3 regions of the Ornithinimicrobium sufpigmenti genome follow, and region 1 is predicted to be linked to each of the others. Evidence: predicted binding sites of a transcription regulator. Region 1 holds the regulator's gene; each other region holds the start of a gene.

Evidence for each region. Region 1 encodes LexA, which represses DNA repair genes until DNA is damaged. Its sites were predicted from a motif close to TCGAACANNTGTTCGA; they were not measured.
Region 2: the regulator LexA is predicted to act here: its motif matches at 2,406-2,421, upstream of ESZ52_RS06785 (HNH endonuclease signature motif containing protein).
Region 3: the regulator LexA is predicted to act here: its motif matches at 2,313-2,328, upstream of ESZ52_RS19445 (DUF6504 family protein).

Annotation. Positions count from the first base shown of each region.
Region 1 is NZ_CP036403.1:1,205,018-1,210,241, reverse strand. It holds gene ESZ52_RS05620 (glycoside hydrolase family 65 protein) at 1-1,222, shown strand, start outside; gene ESZ52_RS05615 (hypothetical protein) at 1,281-1,943, shown strand; gene ESZ52_RS05610 (LysM peptidoglycan-binding domain-containing protein) at 2,010-2,510, opposite strand; gene lexA (transcriptional repressor LexA) at 2,762-3,481, shown strand; gene ESZ52_RS05600 (PRC-barrel domain-containing protein) at 3,639-3,971, opposite strand; gene ESZ52_RS05595 (DUF2382 domain-containing protein) at 4,115-5,113, opposite strand.
Region 2 is NZ_CP036403.1:1,476,625-1,481,848, forward strand. It holds gene icmF (fused isobutyryl-CoA mutase/GTPase IcmF) at 1-1,250, shown strand, start outside; gene ESZ52_RS06780 (C45 family autoproteolytic acyltransferase/hydrolase) at 1,247-2,317, shown strand; gene ESZ52_RS06785 (HNH endonuclease signature motif containing protein) at 2,567-5,113, shown strand; gene ESZ52_RS06790 (DEAD/DEAH box helicase) at 5,193-5,224, shown strand, end outside.
Region 3 is NZ_CP036403.1:1,448,128-1,453,351, forward strand. It holds gene ESZ52_RS06655 (LysM peptidoglycan-binding domain-containing protein) at 1-469, opposite strand, end outside; gene ESZ52_RS06660 (Rv2175c family DNA-binding protein) at 646-969, shown strand; gene ESZ52_RS06665 (polyprenyl synthetase family protein) at 979-2,085, opposite strand; gene ESZ52_RS19445 (DUF6504 family protein) at 2,362-2,775, shown strand; gene ESZ52_RS19210 (SAV_6107 family HEPN domain-containing protein) at 2,854-3,300, shown strand; gene ESZ52_RS06680 (DNA polymerase III subunit alpha) at 3,303-5,224, shown strand, end outside.

The sequences.
Region 1 (5,224 bases):
GTACCACATCAACGCCGACGTGGCCTACGCGCTGATGAAGTACGCCCGCGCCACCGGCGACCGGGAGTTCCTGCGCAACGACGGCGTCGACATCCTCGTCGAGACCGCCCGGCTGTGGGTGGACCTGGGCTTCTGGCAGCCCAACGGCGACGAGAGCTTCCACATCCACGCGGTCACCGGCCCGGACGAGTACACCACCGTCGTCAACGACAACCTCTTCACCAACGTCATGGCGCAGCTCAACCTCCGGGCCGCCGTGGAGGCCGTCCGCGAGCTGGAGACGGCCGACACGAACGGCCTGGCCCGGGCGGTGGCCCGGCTGCGGTTGGGCCAGTGGGAGGTGGACGACTGGGAGCAGGCCGCCGACGGCATGCACATCCCCTACGACGAGCGGCTCAGGGTGCACCCGCAGGACTCCCACTTCCTGGAGCGCGAGGTCTGGGACCTGGACGCCACCCCCGACGAGCGGCGTCCGCTCCTGCTGCACTACCACCCGCTGGTGATCTACCGCTTCCAGGTGCTCAAGCAGGCCGACGTCGTCCTGGCGCTCTACCTCGCCGGCGACCAGTTCACCGCCGAGGAGAAGCTGGCCGACTTCGACTACTACGACCCCATCACCAGCGGCGACTCCAGCCTCTCCGCGGTCGTGCAGTCGATCGTCGCCGCAGAGGTCGGCTACCAGGACCTGGCCCTGCGCTACTTCTACGGCTCGCTCTTCGTCGACCTGACCGACCGGCACGGCAACACCGCCGACGGGGTGCACGTCGCCTCCACCGGAGGGGTATGGAGTGCACTGGTCGGCGGGTTCGGCGGCATGCGCGACCACGGGGGTGACCTCACCTTCGACCCGCGCCTGCCCTTGGAGTGGGACTGCCTCACCTGGCGGATGCGCTGGCACGGCTGCCGGCTGCGGGTCTCGCTCGAGCGCGACGCGCTCTCGCTCGCGGTCGAGGTCGGCGGACCCGTCACCGTGCACGTCCGCGGCGAGCAGGTGCAGGTCGGCGCCGAAGAGGTCCGGGTCCCGCTGGCTGGCCAGGGGCCGCGCCGCGACGGCGGCCCGGACACCGGCAACCGGGGGCAGAGCATCCCCACCGACCGTGAGCAGACGCGCCGGGTCTCCTCCTCGCCCGTCTCGCCGGGGGTCGTCCCCCACAGCTGGCCGGTCGGGGCACCGGACCCCACCGGACCCGTCCCCGTCCAGCGGCACCCGCGCGACCTCTGACCGGACGCCCCGGCGGTCCGTCTTGGCGCGGCGGGGCCGGTGTGGTCGGATATCAGGCATGACTGATCCGACCGCCTTGCCGTTCCAGGACGCCGACCGACCCGGCACCGCGCCGGAGGACTCGATCTACGAGGGGCAGCGTCCCGAGGTCCGCGGCTCCGGCGAGACGGGGGGTGACGCCGGCGAGGACGCCACCGACGGTCGACCTCTGTCTGCGGCGGGCAGTGACCTGCCGCAGTCGCAGACCGACCGGCTCGCGGCGCAGGTGACCGGGCCGGACGACCAGGTGGGAATGACGGCGCTCTGGCGGCTGACGATGTCGCTGGACCACTGGTGGTTCATCGCCGTGGGCGAGGAGGGCCTGGAGTCACCGGCCGCAGCCACGATCGAGGACCAGCTCATGGTGCTCACCTTCACTGCGGCGGAGCGCGCACGGGACTTCGCCGTCAAGAACGGCATGATCGGGCCGGAGGAGGACCTCCGCGCGATCGCACTCCCGCCACGCGAGGTCGTCGAGTCGGCCGAGACCTACCGTGAGGCAGGGATCGGTGGCCTGATGTTCGACCCCCACATCGCCGGCTACTTCATCCCCACCGGACAGCTGCCCGTGGTGTGGGACGCCGTCTACTCCACGGCCGAGGGCGTTGACCCCGTCGGTGGCCAGGCCGGCGATGAGTCGGCGGGCGACGCGGGCGGGACGGCGCCACACCGCGAGGGCTGACCCCGGGCGGCGCTGGAAAGAGCGTCGAGCCGGACAGGGTTGACCTCGTCGATGCGGCTGACCTCGTCAGCGGCCGGGGATCACCAGCTCCTGGCCGGCGGCGATCGAGGTCGTGCTGAGCTTGTTGGCCCGCTGGATGTCGGTGACCGCCTGGCTCAGCGGCACCCCGGGGAGCTGCTGCGAGGCGATCTGCGACAGCGTCATCCCGGGCTGGACGACGACCGAGCTGCTCGCGCCGGCCGGGCCGATCACCCCCATGAGGGACAGCAGCACGAGAGCGACGACGAGCGTCGCGGTGCTGGTCAGCGCCAGCCGGCCTCGGCGGGTGATGCGCAGGGGCGCGGCGGCGGCGCGGCGTGCGGCAGCGGCGCGGCTCACGGCGGGTGCGGCGACGGTCCAGGCAGAGGCGGGAGCGGCGGTCTCTCCGGCGGCTGCGTCACTGCCGCGGGCGCTGGTCGGCACCAGCTGCAGGTGCGCGGGGCGCGGACGCGCTGCGCGGCGGCCCGACCGGCCCGGCGCGAGCCCCAGCGGGAGAGCCGCGGTGGTCTCGAGGGTGGCAGTGCTCATGGTGATCACCTTCCTGTTCCTCTGGTCCCTCGGACGCGTGTCCGATGGAACTTTGTCCTATGTCTAGCACAGCCGTCCGAGGATGTCGACACGCGGACCGAACAGATGTTTGTCATCCGGTCCTGGCGCGCGTACCCTAGTGGCATGTCAGGAACTGAATCACCCGCCACTGACAGACCCTCTGACCTGGGCTTTCGTCCCGGGCCCTGACCCGCAGAGGAAGTGGCGACAGAACGAGGGGATGGAGACCCATGGCCACGATCCACGAGATGCCCGACCGCGATGGTGGGGCCAAGCTGACCAACCGGCAGCAGCGCGTCCTCGACGTCATCCGCGACTCGGTGGACGCCCGCGGCTACCCACCGAGCCTGCGCGAGATCGGTGAGGCCGTCGGGCTGACCTCACCGAGTTCGGTCGCGCACCAGCTGAAGATGCTCGAACGCAAGGGCTACCTGCGCCGCGACCCCCACCGCCCCCGCGCCATCGAGGTTGTCAACCCCACCACCGAGGGCCAGGGCTACCGGCGCGGCGACACCGACGGTGGACGCGTCCCGACGGCCGAGGTCGACGAGACCGGCATCGGCGACGCGCGCCCCCGCCCCTCCTACGTGCCGCTCGTCGGTCGCATCGCCGCCGGCGGTCCGATCCTGGCCGAGGAGGCCGTCGAGGACGTCTTCCCCCTCCCCCGCCAGCTTGTCGGCGACGGCGAGCTCTTCCTGCTCAACGTGGTCGGCGACTCGATGATCGACGCCGCGATCTGCGAGGGCGACTGGGTCGTCGTACGCCGCCAGCCGACGGCCGTCAACGGTGACATCGTGGCCGCACTGCTCGACAACGAGGCGACGGTCAAGACCTACCGCCACCGCGACGGCAAGACCTGGCTGATGCCGCACAACCCTGCCTACGAGCCGATCGACGGCGACCACGCCACGATCCTCGGCAAGGTCACCGCGGTCCTGCGTCGGGTCTGAGCCCGACCTCTCAACCCCGCGCGCCCCCCAGACCGCGGCGCCGCCTTCGACCTCCATCCCCTCCGGAGGCGGCGCCGCACCATACCCGCGGCACACCCCTGCCTTTCCTGCATACCCCTGCACCGAGCGCGGCGGACCCCGACCCGGTGGGGCCGGCTCAGGCCGAGGGTGCCGGGCCCTCGTCGACGGCGTAGTAGTCGTACAGCTGCTCCTCCTCGTCCTCGGTCAGGTGCTCGTCCGCCGGGATCTCCGGCGCGTCCTTGATCATCGCGACCGGGTAGGGGACGCGGATCTGCGTGCCGACGACCTCGGCATTGGCCAGGGGGCAGAAGACCCGGCGCCCGGCGAACCACCCGGTGCGCACCGAGACCCACGCCGGGTCCCCCGTGGCGTTGTCCAGGTAGACCCGGTCCAGGGGGCCGACCTTCTCGCCGGCCTGGTCGACGACCTCGGCGTCGTAGAGGGCGTTGAGCTGGGCCTGGGTGATCACTGATCCTCCTGGGGGTCGGGCGGCCGCGCCGCGTCGCTGCCAGTCTGCCCCACGGGGACGCCAGGAGGGGCACGACCGGTCGGTCGTGCCCCTCCTGGGCGAAACTCAGGCTGCCCGAGGCGGCCTCAGGACGCTGTGGGCGGTCAGACCCCGCCGGCGCGGCCGTCGCGGTCGGTGCCGCCCAGGCCGTCGCGGGTGGTGCCACCCTCGCGCTCCACGTCGACTTCCTCGCGCGAGACGTCGGTGACGACCTGCTGCTCGTCCGTGACGGTCTCCTTGTCGAGGCCGACACGCTCGGTCGCGACCACGTCCTTCTCGATGACGGGACGCTCCTCGTGCAGCGTCACCTCTGCCGTCTCGTCGTGCAGCCCGCCGTCGGTGTCCACCTCACCCGGGGCGACGGGCTCGCGGACGATCTCGACCTCCTCGCGCTGGACGGGGACGGTGACGTTCTCCTGCTCGGTGACGACGTGCTTGCGAAGGCGTACCCGGCCGGTCTCGACCTGCTGGGTGCCGACGGCGACGCGCTCCTCGTGCAGGGTCATCGAGCCGTCGTCGGTGGTGCCGGTGTCGCGGTGCAGGTCGGCGTCTCCCGTACCCATGCCGGCGGTACCCGCCGTGCCGGTCACGCCCGTGCCGACGTCGCCGCTGGTCGTGTGGCCCTCGGCGTGGACGCCCTGGTGACCCATGACGTCACCGACCGCTGCGTCCCGGTCACCCGTTCCTCCGGTCCCGGTGCCCATTCCGGCCGTGGTTCCGGTGGTCGTCCCGGTGCCCGTTCCGGTGGTGGTGCCGGCGAAGTCGTCGCCGTACCGGCTGACGTTGATCCCGGCGCCTTCGTAGTAGCGGAAGAGCGCGTCCTGGTCCTCCGCGGAGAGGTGGGCGTCGGCATCCACGTTGGGAGCGTCCTTGATGACGTCCTTGGTGGGAACGACGCGCACGGTGCCCTCCGTCAGGTCGGCGCCGTCCAGCGGCACCAGGCTCTCGTTGGTGCCGAACCAGCCGGTCTTGACGCTGATCCAGCTCGGCTCGCCGGTGTGGTCGTCCAGGTACACCTGGCCGACGCCGCCCAACTTCTCACCATCCTGGGTGACTACCTGGGCCGAGTAGAGTTCGTTGATCTGCTCCTGGCTGACGTTCATGTGTCGCCTCCTTCGAGTCAGTTCGTGCCCTGGCCGTTCGGCCGGGGCTTACTTATGACTCCATCACCGACAGCCCGTCAATGCATCTTGGAGCGGCACCTGCACCCGTAG
Region 2 (5,224 bases), 270 kb from region 1:
TGACGATCAACGGACCCGCGCCTACCGTGCTGGCCTTCTTCCTCAACACCGCGATCGACCAGCAGCTGGAGGCGTTCCGGGAGCGGGAGGGCCGCGAGCCCTCCGGAGCCGAGGCCGAGGAGCTGCGCGCCTACGCGTTGCAGAACGTGCGCGGCACCGTGCAGGCGGACATCCTCAAGGAGGACCAGGGGCAGAACACCTGCCTGTTCACCACCGAGTTCAGCCTGCGGATGATGGGCGACATCCAGCAGTGGTTCATCGAGCAGGGGGTGCGCAACTTCTACTCGGTGAGCATCTCCGGCTACCACATCGCCGAGGCGGGGGCGAACCCCATCAGCCAGTTGGCGTTCACCCTGGCCAACGGGTTCACCTACGTCGAGTCCTACCTGGCCCGGGGCATGGACATCAACGACTTCGCCCCGAACCTGTCCTTCTTCTTCTCCAACGGCATGGACATCGAGTACTCGGTGATCGGCCGGGTCGCCCGGCGGGTCTGGGCGGTGGCGATGAAGGAGAAGTACGGCGCGAACGAGCGCAGCCAGAAGCTGAAGTACCACGTGCAGACCTCGGGCCGCTCCCTGCACGCCCAGGAGATGGACTTCAACGACATCCGCACCACGCTGCAGGCGCTCATCGCGATCTACGACAACGCCAACAGCCTGCACACCAACGCCTACGACGAGGCGATCACCACCCCGTCGACGGAGTCGGTGCGCCGCGCGCTGGCGATCCAGCTGATCATCAACCGGGAGTGGGGTCTGGCGATGAACGAGAACCCCAACCAGGGGTCGTTCATCATCGACCAGCTCACCGACCTGGTCGAGGAGGCCGTGCTGGCCGAGTTCGACCGGATCAGCGAGCGCGGCGGCGTGCTGGGCGCGATGGAGACCGGCTACCAGCGCGGCCGGATCCAGGACGAGTCCATGCTCTACGAGCACCGCAAGCACGACGGGAGTCTGCCGATCATCGGCGTCAACACCTTCCTTCGGCCGGAGTCGGAGCGGGAGGAGGTCAAGGTCGAGCTGGCCCGGGCCACCGAGACCGAGAAGCAGTCCCAGCTGGAGCGGGTGCAGGACTTCCAGGAACGGCATACCGAGGAGGCTGCGGAGGCACTGGTGCGGCTCAAGGAGGCCGCCCTGGCCGGGGACAACGTCTTCGCCGAGCTGATGGACGCCGCGCGGGTGTGCTCGCTGGGGCAGATCACCGAGGCCTTCTTCGAGGTGGGCGGGCAGTACCGCCGCAACGTATGACCGCCGGGTCCGGGCTGCTGGAGCCGCACCGGGTCGACGTGCGGACGGTGCGCATCGAGGGCTCCAGCCACCGGGAGCGTGGGCTCGCGCGCGGGCGGATGCTCGCCGGGCGGATCCGGGAGACGGCTGACGGGTATGCCCGGTTGTTCGCCCGCAAGGGGATCGGTGCGGAGGACCACCGTGCGGCGGCCGTGGCCTGCCTGGACGCCCTGCGGGCCTGGCATCCCGGGTTGCACGAGGAGGCGGTCGGGATCGCGGAGGGCGCGGGGCTGCCGCTGGTCGACCTGGGCACGACCCTGGCGCGGACCGAGATCCTCACCCTGGTCCCCGACCCACCCTCGGAGTGCTCCACGGTGACCTACCAGCAGCCGGGCGGCTGCGTCTCGGCCCAGACCTGGGACTGGTATGCCGCGTTCGCCACCTCCTGGCACCGGCAGGAGGTCGTGCCCCTGGGGGGTGAGCACGCCCATCGTGGGTTCACCGAGTTCGGCATGCCGGGCAAGATCGGGCTGAACGCCGCTGGGGTCGGCGTGCATCTCAACATCCTGCGCCACCGCGACGACCGTCCAGGCGGCGTGCCGGTGCACGCCGTGCTGGCCCGGGTGCTGGCGGAGGCCACGACCGTGGGCGAGGCGGTGGAGATGGTCCGGTCCGCGCCCATGTCGTCCTCGTCGCTGCTGACCGTGGTCGGCGCCGAGGAGGTGGTGATGGTGGAGGTCGCGGCGGGGCGGACCGGGCTGCTGCAGCGCGCCGGCTGGCTGGTGCACACCAACCACTTCCTGGCGCCCGAGCTGCAGGACGGGGCGATGCTCACCGACCCGGCGTCCACCACGCAGGAACGGCTGGCTCACCTGGAGGAGGGCGTCGCCTCCGCCCCGGCTCCGCAAGGGGCCGGAGATCTGCTGCCGCTGCTGTGCTCGGCGCCGGAGCTGAACTGCGTGGCGCGGCTGCCGGACCCGGCTCAGGCTCCTGAGGACCGGACGGCGACGCTGGCGACTGTCCTGCTGGACCCCGCCCGCGGGCGGGTCGAGGTCAGTCCTGGGATCCCGCAGCACGCGTCGGCCTGACCGGCGGCGCTCCGCCGTGAGTCCTCGCAGGGAGGATGCCGGCGCGACACGCCTTCGTACACACGTGTGGATGATCCTGGGCGTGTCATCGATCAGGTGTATGATGGTGCTATCGGCAGGACCCGTCGGTGGGGATCGGGCGGGGGTGGCCGCGAGAGCATCTGTGAGGGGGTGCGTGGGGTGAAGAGGAGACGGGGCGATGGATCGAGCGGGGCGGGCCGGGGCAGGCTCCACGCACCGGGGAAAGCGGTGCGGGATTCCGGCCCACCGGAGGGCAGCCAGGACCGGCGGGGAGAGCTGGTAGAGGCCCTGCTGGCCGTGGGGCTGGACGAGCAGGCTGCTGTCCTGCTCGGCGATGCCGCGATGGTGCTGGGGGCGTTGAGCCAGGGCCGACGGGTGCGTGATCTGGAGCTCGGGTCGACCAGTGGCTCCGCCCGTGCTGCTGACCAGAGGGGGACGCGTTCGCGGGATGACGCGGCACCGGGGTCGATGGAGGAGCAGCTGCACCAGGGCGATGTGGCCCTGGGAGCGGTCGAGGCGTTGGCCGCGTGCTCGGCCCGGTTGGAGGCCGCGATGGTGGTGGCCGCGAGCGAGCAGGTGACGGCGGTGGGGGCAGCGCTGCTGGCGCAGCGGGACGTGAGCGACCCGACCGAGCTGTCCAGGACGGCCCGGGAGCGGTGGCGGGCCCGGGCGAAGTCACGGGTGCGGCAGGAGCTGGCACCGGCGATCGGCTGGAGCCCGGGGGAGTGCGCCCACCTGGTCGCGCTGGCCTGTGCGCCGATCGCGTTCGGAGCGCCGGTAGTGGGACAGATGGCGCGGGGCCAGCTGCCGTGGCGGCTGGCACGCTCCCTCTGGCGGGCCTGCGAGGGGTTGGACGCGGCGGACGCCGCGCACATCGCCACGATCATGTGCGCCGACGACCCGACGACGTGCGTGCCGGAGCGGCTGGCGCCGGACGGGAGAGTGCAGAGCGGCCCGTGGCAGCACAGGGCCTTCTACGCCGCCCTGACCCGGGAGGTCACCAAGGTCACCCAGGCTGACGACGCCGACCCGGAGGCGGCCCGGGTGGCCCGTGCTCGTCGCGAGGCGGCGTTCGCCGGCCGCCGGGTGCTGGCCAGCGTGGACGAGGACGGGACCGGGTCCCTGACGCTGATCACGTCGGCGTTCTGGGTGGCGGCGATCAAGGACCGGCTCACCAAGGCGGCCCGGGCGGCCCGGGGAGCGGGCGACCAGCGGACGCTGGACCAGCTGGAGTCTGACTTCGGTCGCACCCTGCTCGCCCACGCCACGGTCGGCTTCGCCGACCAGCCTGACGTGGAGAAGGACGCTGAGGATGACGATGAAGGGGCGGCTCGGACGCCGGAGGACCTGACGCGGGCCGGATGGAGTCCCCAGCTGGTCCAGGCGCTGTCGGGACTGCCGCCGGCGGTGCTGCAGGTGATCGTGCCCCTGATGGGGCTGCACGACCCCGCGGCGGCCGAGACGCTGCCGACCATCGGCCGGACGGCGCCCCGACCGCATCCCCACCCCGCCGGACGTGCGACCGACGAGCCGGTAGCCGACGAGCCTGCGACCACGGCACCTGCACCCAACGCGCCTGCGGCCACTGCGCCTGCAGCCTCTGAGCCCGCGCACACCGGTCGCCCGGGGTGTCCTGCCTGCCTGCCCGGCGTGCGCACCGGTCAGCACGCCCCGGCTGGCGCCCCTGCGCGCCACGGTCCAGGGGTGGACTGTGCCTCGGGTCGCGGTCCTGCTGGGGACTCCGACGGTCCGGCCATCGGCGTGGTGCGCAGGCTGTGGGTGGGAGAGGTGCTGGGCAGCTTCTCGATGTTCGTGTCCCCGGCCGGTGTGCGCGCCCTGGCGCTGGCGCCGGGGACGACGCTGTCCCGGTTGCTGGTGGACCCGGCGGACGGACGGTGCGTCGAGCGCTCGATCACCACGTACCGGCCGGATGCCGCGATGCGCGCACAGATCCTGGCTGCGGACGTGACGTGTCGAGCACCGGCCTGTGACCACACCGGGAGCTCGTGCCAGGTCGACCACGTCGTGGAGTACGGCACCCCGGGTGGTCTGACGAAGGAGACCAACGCGCAGCTGGCGCACACCGGGCACCACGAGGCCAAGACGGCCAAGGACTGGGACGCGGACCTGTCGGCGAACCGCGACGTGGAATGGACCACGCTGCTGGGGCGGATCTACCGGACCCGGGCCTGGGACTACCGCCGCTACGTCACCCTCGTGGTGGACGCCCTCGACGCCGTCCGGTCCGCCCCGGTCGAGGACCAGGCGACGGAGCTGGACCGACAGGTCTACCTCGCCCTGACCCACCGGGACCTGGGGGAGCGGCTGAACGTCGGCGACGACGACCTGGACCCTGACATCTCCCGATTCGAGGGCTGGGGCTTCATCGGGCTGACTCACCGGGACGGGCACACAGGCCGTCGGGTCGCTGGGCCGTCCGCAGAGGCCCTGGCGGAGGTGCACGCGGCCCGCGCCACGAGCGGTCCGCCAGCTGGTGCCACCGCTGATGGGTCGGCCCCGGTCTCCGAGGCGTCGGCCGCCACTAAGGCGTCGGTGCCGGCCTCCGAGGCTTCGGTGGCTGCCACGGGATCCGCCAGCGCCTGCGGCGAGCCTTGCTGTCGGCACCTGCGCCGGGTCGCCAGCGGTGGCTCGGCCCCCCATAGCCGCATCACTCGCATCGACGGCCGCACCGGGGAGCCGGTGACCGGCGAGGAGCTGCGAGAGCTGCGCAAGGCCTGGAGCCTGGCCAACCACGAGGGGATCGCCCCGTTCTAGAACCCGGGCCGAGCCGCATGGGCGCGGAGGCTGTGGACGGGCGGGAGGGCTTGTCGGACGCGCCGCATACAGTCCGTCCATGGCAGCGGCAGACCTGACTCGGGCCACGTG
Region 3 (5,224 bases), 240 kb from region 1:
CGGGCAGGGTGAGGACCTGGCCCGGGTAGATCAGCCGGCTGTTGCTGATGTTGTTGGCGGAGACCAGCTTGGCCACGGTGGTGCCGTGGCGGGCGGCCAGGTGGGACAGGGTGTCGCCCGCGCGGACGGTGACCGTGCTGCCGGAGGAGCGGCTGCTGGAGCTGTCGGAGCCGCCCGAGGACTGGCCCGGGGCCGGGGCGGAGACGGCGCCGGGGATGCGCAGGGTGTCGCCGGGCAGGATCCACCGGCCCCCGTCGGAAAGGGAGTTGGCCCGCACGATCGCCTGGGCGCTGACCTCGTACCTCGCGGCGATGTCATAGACCGTGTCGCCCGGACGCACGGTGTGCGTTCGGGTGGCTTTCATGGCCAGGTCGAGGGAGAACGGCGCCGTTGCGTGCACCGCTGTCGGCGGGACGTAGGCGTGCGTCGGTAGATCCGTGGGCGGCAGTGCGGCAAAGAGGGGACTCACGTTGACTCCGGGACAGGTGCGACGTTAGGGGCATGCGGGCTCAGCGATGAGCCCGTTTCTGCTGGGACAGCAGGGACAGTACAGCCCAGAGAGCGGGAGCGCTACCTTCGCGGCGTGTCGGTTCATGTGATTGACTAGAAGATGTGGTAAGTGACAGCGATGTAATTCCCGGCTGGTTGACCGTCCCCGACATCATGGAGCGGACCGGCGCGAGCCTGCCCACGGTCAAGCGGTGGTTGCACGAGCGCGAGCTGGTCGGCAGGCGGCGGGGTGAGAACCGGGCCCTCATGGTCCCCAGCACCTTCGTGACCGAGGAGGGTCCGCTGCCCGCCCTGCGGGGCACGATCACCGTGCTGGCCGACGGCGGGCTGGCGGACGAGGAGATCATCGAGTGGCTGCACGCCCCCGACGACACCCTCGCCGGTGGCAGCGCGATCGCCTCCCTGCACGCCGGGGCCAAGACCGAGGTGCGTCGCCGCGCGCAGGAGCACGCCTTCTAGGCGCTGGGCTCAGGTCGCGCGGTCGGTGCAGATCGCGACCAGCTCGGTCAGCGCGTGCCGACCCTCCTCGGTGAGTTCCGAGGCGGCCGCGAGCGCCGCCAGGGCGTCCTGCGCCGCGTCGCTGATCATCTGCTCGGTGCGGCCCACCGCGCCGGAGTCCACCAGGACCTGGCGGCAGGCCGCGACCGTCTCGTCGTCGAGGTCCGGATCGCCCAGGCTGGCGGCGATCAGCTCGGCACCGGAGGCGTCCGCGTGCTCCAGCGCGTGCGCGATGAGCACGGTGTGCTTGCCCTCACGCAGGTCGTCACCGGCAGGCTTGCCGGTCTCGCTCGGGTCGCCGAAGACGCCCAGGATGTCGTCGCGCAGCTGGAAGGCCTCTCCCAGCCGGTCGCCGTACGTGGCCAGGGCGTCGAGGGCCTGCGTCGAGGCACCGGCCGCGCGGGCCCCGATGAGGAGCGGCTGCTGCACGGAGTAGCGGGCACTCTTGTGGCGGATCACCGTGCGGCAGGCCTCGATCCGCTGGGAGTAGTCCAGGTCCGCCCACCCGCGGGCGCCTTCGAGGACGTCGAGGAACTGCCCACCCATGAGCTGGGTGCGCATCCGGTCCAGCTCGGGGCGGGCCCGCTCCAGGGCGGCGGCCGGCAGGCCGCTGGTGGCGAAGACCTCGTCGGTCCAGTTCAGGCACAGGTCGCCGGCGAGGATGGCGCCGGCGAGGCCGAACCGGTCGGGGTCACCGTTCCAGCCCTGCTCCCGGTGGAGGGCGGCGAAGACGCGGTGTGCCGTGGGGCGTCCGCGCCGCAGGTCGCTGTTGTCCATGACGTCGTCATGGAGGAGGGCGGCGGCTTGGAAGATCTCCATCGCGCTCGAGGCGCGCACGGCAGCCTCGTCGGCCTCGTCGCTGTCGCGCTCGCCGCCCAGGGCACGCCAGCCCCAGTAGAGGAAGGCCGCACGCAGCCGTTTGCCCCCGGAGAGCAGGTGCGCGATGACGTCCACGAGCGGGTCCATCGGTTCGCCGAGCTCGGCCAGAACCCCGCGCTGGTGCTCGAGGTGGCGGTCGAGAGCCTGCTGCACGCGGCGGTGCAGGTCGACGCCGTCCAGCGGGTGGGCACACGGCACGGGGGCTCGGCCTCCTGGTTCGGTGACGGGGGAGCGCTGCTGCGCCCGAGGCTGAGCCTAGCCGGAGCCAGATCTGAGCCGGTCGCGAGCCGGTCGACCCGGGCCATCCCCTCCGGCTGGCCCGGGTCACCTCCATCCTGACCTCCGGCCCAGGGGTGCTGCGGCTGTCCACAGGTCTGTCGGACCGGGTTGACAGAGTGCCGGGCACAGGTCGTACATTTGTCTTATCGAACATGTATTCGAAATAAGTGGCGGGTCGACGTGGAGGAGGAGCCCATGAGCAGGCGGTACGAGGAGCAGGTCGAGGTCCGGCTGGGGGCCGCGGCCGAGCACGGCGTGCGGGTGGAGGGCGCGCTGCTCAGGCCTTGGACGGAGGGGGAGGCAGAGGGGGAGGCAGAGCGCGAGACGGAGGCAGGCGCGCAGGCAGAGGCGTGGACGGGGGCGCCGACGCAGGCGGGGACCCAGACGGTGCCCACGGTCTTCCTGTGGCGCGGCCGGGTGCACCTGGTCCGGGCGGTGCTGGGGCAGTGGTCCCAGCGGGTGCCGTGGTGGCGGGCTGAGGACCCCGGCGGGGAAGGTCTGGAGCGCCGGGTGTGGCGGGTGGAGGCGGGGGCCGGACGGTCGATGGGCACCGGTGTCTACGACCTGGTGCAGGACGACCGGTGGTGGCTGTCCCGGGTGAGCGACTGAGAGCAGAGCGCGATGCAGAGCAGATGCAGACCAGGACCGGCGGCGGACAGGCCGCGCCAGCGAGGAGGGACGGACACGATGACGATCACGCAGAGCACACTTCCCGGACCGGGGATGACGGCAGGCACGGTGCTGGACCTGCTGGACCGGGCCCGGGCCGGGCTGCTGGCGGCCTGCCACAGCAGCACGGCCGGTGAGCGCTACACCCAGGCGCACCTGGCGGCGCTACGGGCGGGAGCGGCGCTGGTCGCCTCCCGGACCGCCCCCAGCCGTCGGTCCCGGCCGCGCAGCGTGTGGGAGATGCTGCCCACCGTCGCTCCCGAGCTGACCGAGTGGGCGGTGCTGTTCGCCGACTCCGGGCGGCGCAGGCTGGCCCTGGAGCGGGGCGTGGACTGTGTCACCGCCCGTGACGCCGACGACCTGGTCCGCTCGGGCGAGCGTTTCCTGGAGCTGGTGCGGGCCTGCCTGCACCTGCCCTGCGAGCTGCCGCTGCCCACCGAGCTGGCACCGCTTGGGCGGGGATGAGCATGGCGGGCGACTTCGTCCACCTGCACGTCGCCTCCAGCGCCTCGATGCGCTACGGCGCGTCCCACCCCGCCGAGCTCGTGGCCAGGGCCGTCGAGCTGGGCCAACCCGCCCTGGCGCTGACCGACCGCGACGGTCTCTACGGCGCCGTGCGGTTCGTGCGCTCCTGCCAGGACGCCGGGATCCTGCCGGTGCTGGGCGTCGACCTGGCCCTGGGCAGCTCGGTGCTCGCGACCGGCGACCCGTCAGGGTCGTCAGGGTCGTCAGGGTCGTCCCCGGCCCTGGTCACCGGGCTGCGGGAGAACCGCGACCCGAGGCCTCCGTCCCGGACCCCGGTCAAGGGCGGGGCCCTGGTCGACGACCTGCAGCCACGGGTGGTCGTGCTCGCCCGCGGGCAGCGTGGCGGTGTGGGGCCAGGGATGGGGTGGGCCCGGCTCTGCCGGCTGGTGACGCACACCCACCTGGCGGGGGAGCGGGCGGTGCCGCGGACCTCTCCCGAGCTGCTGACCCGGGCGGCAGCCCCCGTCGACGGGGTCGCCCCGGTCGTGGTGCTGCTGGGCCCGGACTCCGACGTGGGGCGGGCGCTGCTGGCCCGCCGCCGGGGGCAGGCCAGGCTGCTGCTGCAGGCCTGGGTCGACCGGCTCCCTCCGGACGCGGTGCGGGTCGAGGTCGTCTGCCACGGCGGCCCAGAAGGGACCCCCGCCAGCCTCAGCCATGCCACCGCGCTGTGGGCCCTGGCCCGGGAGATCGGGGTGCCGGCGGTCCTCACCGCCGCGGTCCGGCACGCCGTCCCGGAGCAGGCCCGGGTGGTCGACGTGCTCGACGCGGCCCGGCGGATGGTCGCCCTCGACGAGCGGCACCTGGACCGGGTCAGCACGGCCGGTCACCTAGGCGGGACCGGCACCATGGTCGGGCTGGCCCGGCAGCTGGAGCGGGCCTCCGGTGGCGGTGCCCGGGCCGCCGACCTGCTGCGCGCCACCCTGGACCTCGCCGCCGCCTGCCACCAGGACGCCCGCTCGGACCTGGGTCTGGGCTCGGTCCACCTGCCGGAGCCCGAGGTGCTGGGGGTCAGCGGCATCGGGCAGGCGCACCAGGTGCTCACCGAACGCTGCACCCAGGCCGTGACCACCTGCTACCCCGGGGCGGGCACCGCATACCTCGAACGCATCCGCACCCGCCTGGACGACGAGCTGGGCGTCATCGCGGGGCTGGGCTACCCGACCTACTTCCTCACCGTCGCCCAGGTCTGCGACCTCATCCGGGAGCACGGGGTGCGGGTCGCGGCCCGGGGCTCGGGGGCGGGCAGCCTGGTGACCTACCTGCTCGGGATCAGCGGTGTGGACCCGATGGAGCACGGTCTGCTCATGGAGCGCTTCTGCTCACCGTTGCGTGCCGAGCTGCCGGACATCGACATCGACGTGGAGTCGGCGCGCCGCACCGAGATGTACGAACGGATCCTGGAGCGCTTCGGCTCCGACCGGGTGACCTGCGTGTCGATGGCCGAGACCTACCGGGTGCGTCACGCCCTGCGTGACGTCGCCGCCACGCTGGGGATGCCGCCGGGGGAGATCGACGTCCTCGCCAAGGCCTTCCCGCACATCCGCGCCAAGGACGCGCGCGCGGCCGTCCACGACCTGCCCGAGCTGCGCCGGCAGGGGTTGGACACGCCTCGGATGCAGCAGCTGCTGGAGCTGGTGGAGTCCCTCGACGGGCTGCCCCGGCACATCGCGATGCACCCCTGCGGGGTGATCCTGTCCAACACCTCCCTGCTGGACCGCACCCCGGTGGAGGCCAGCTGGCTGGGGTTCCCGATGAGCCAGTTCGACAAGGACGACGTCGAGGAGATGGGGCTGCTCAAGCTCGACGTCCTCGGCATCCGGATGCAGTCGGCGATGGCGCACGCGGTCCAGGAGGTCGAACGCGT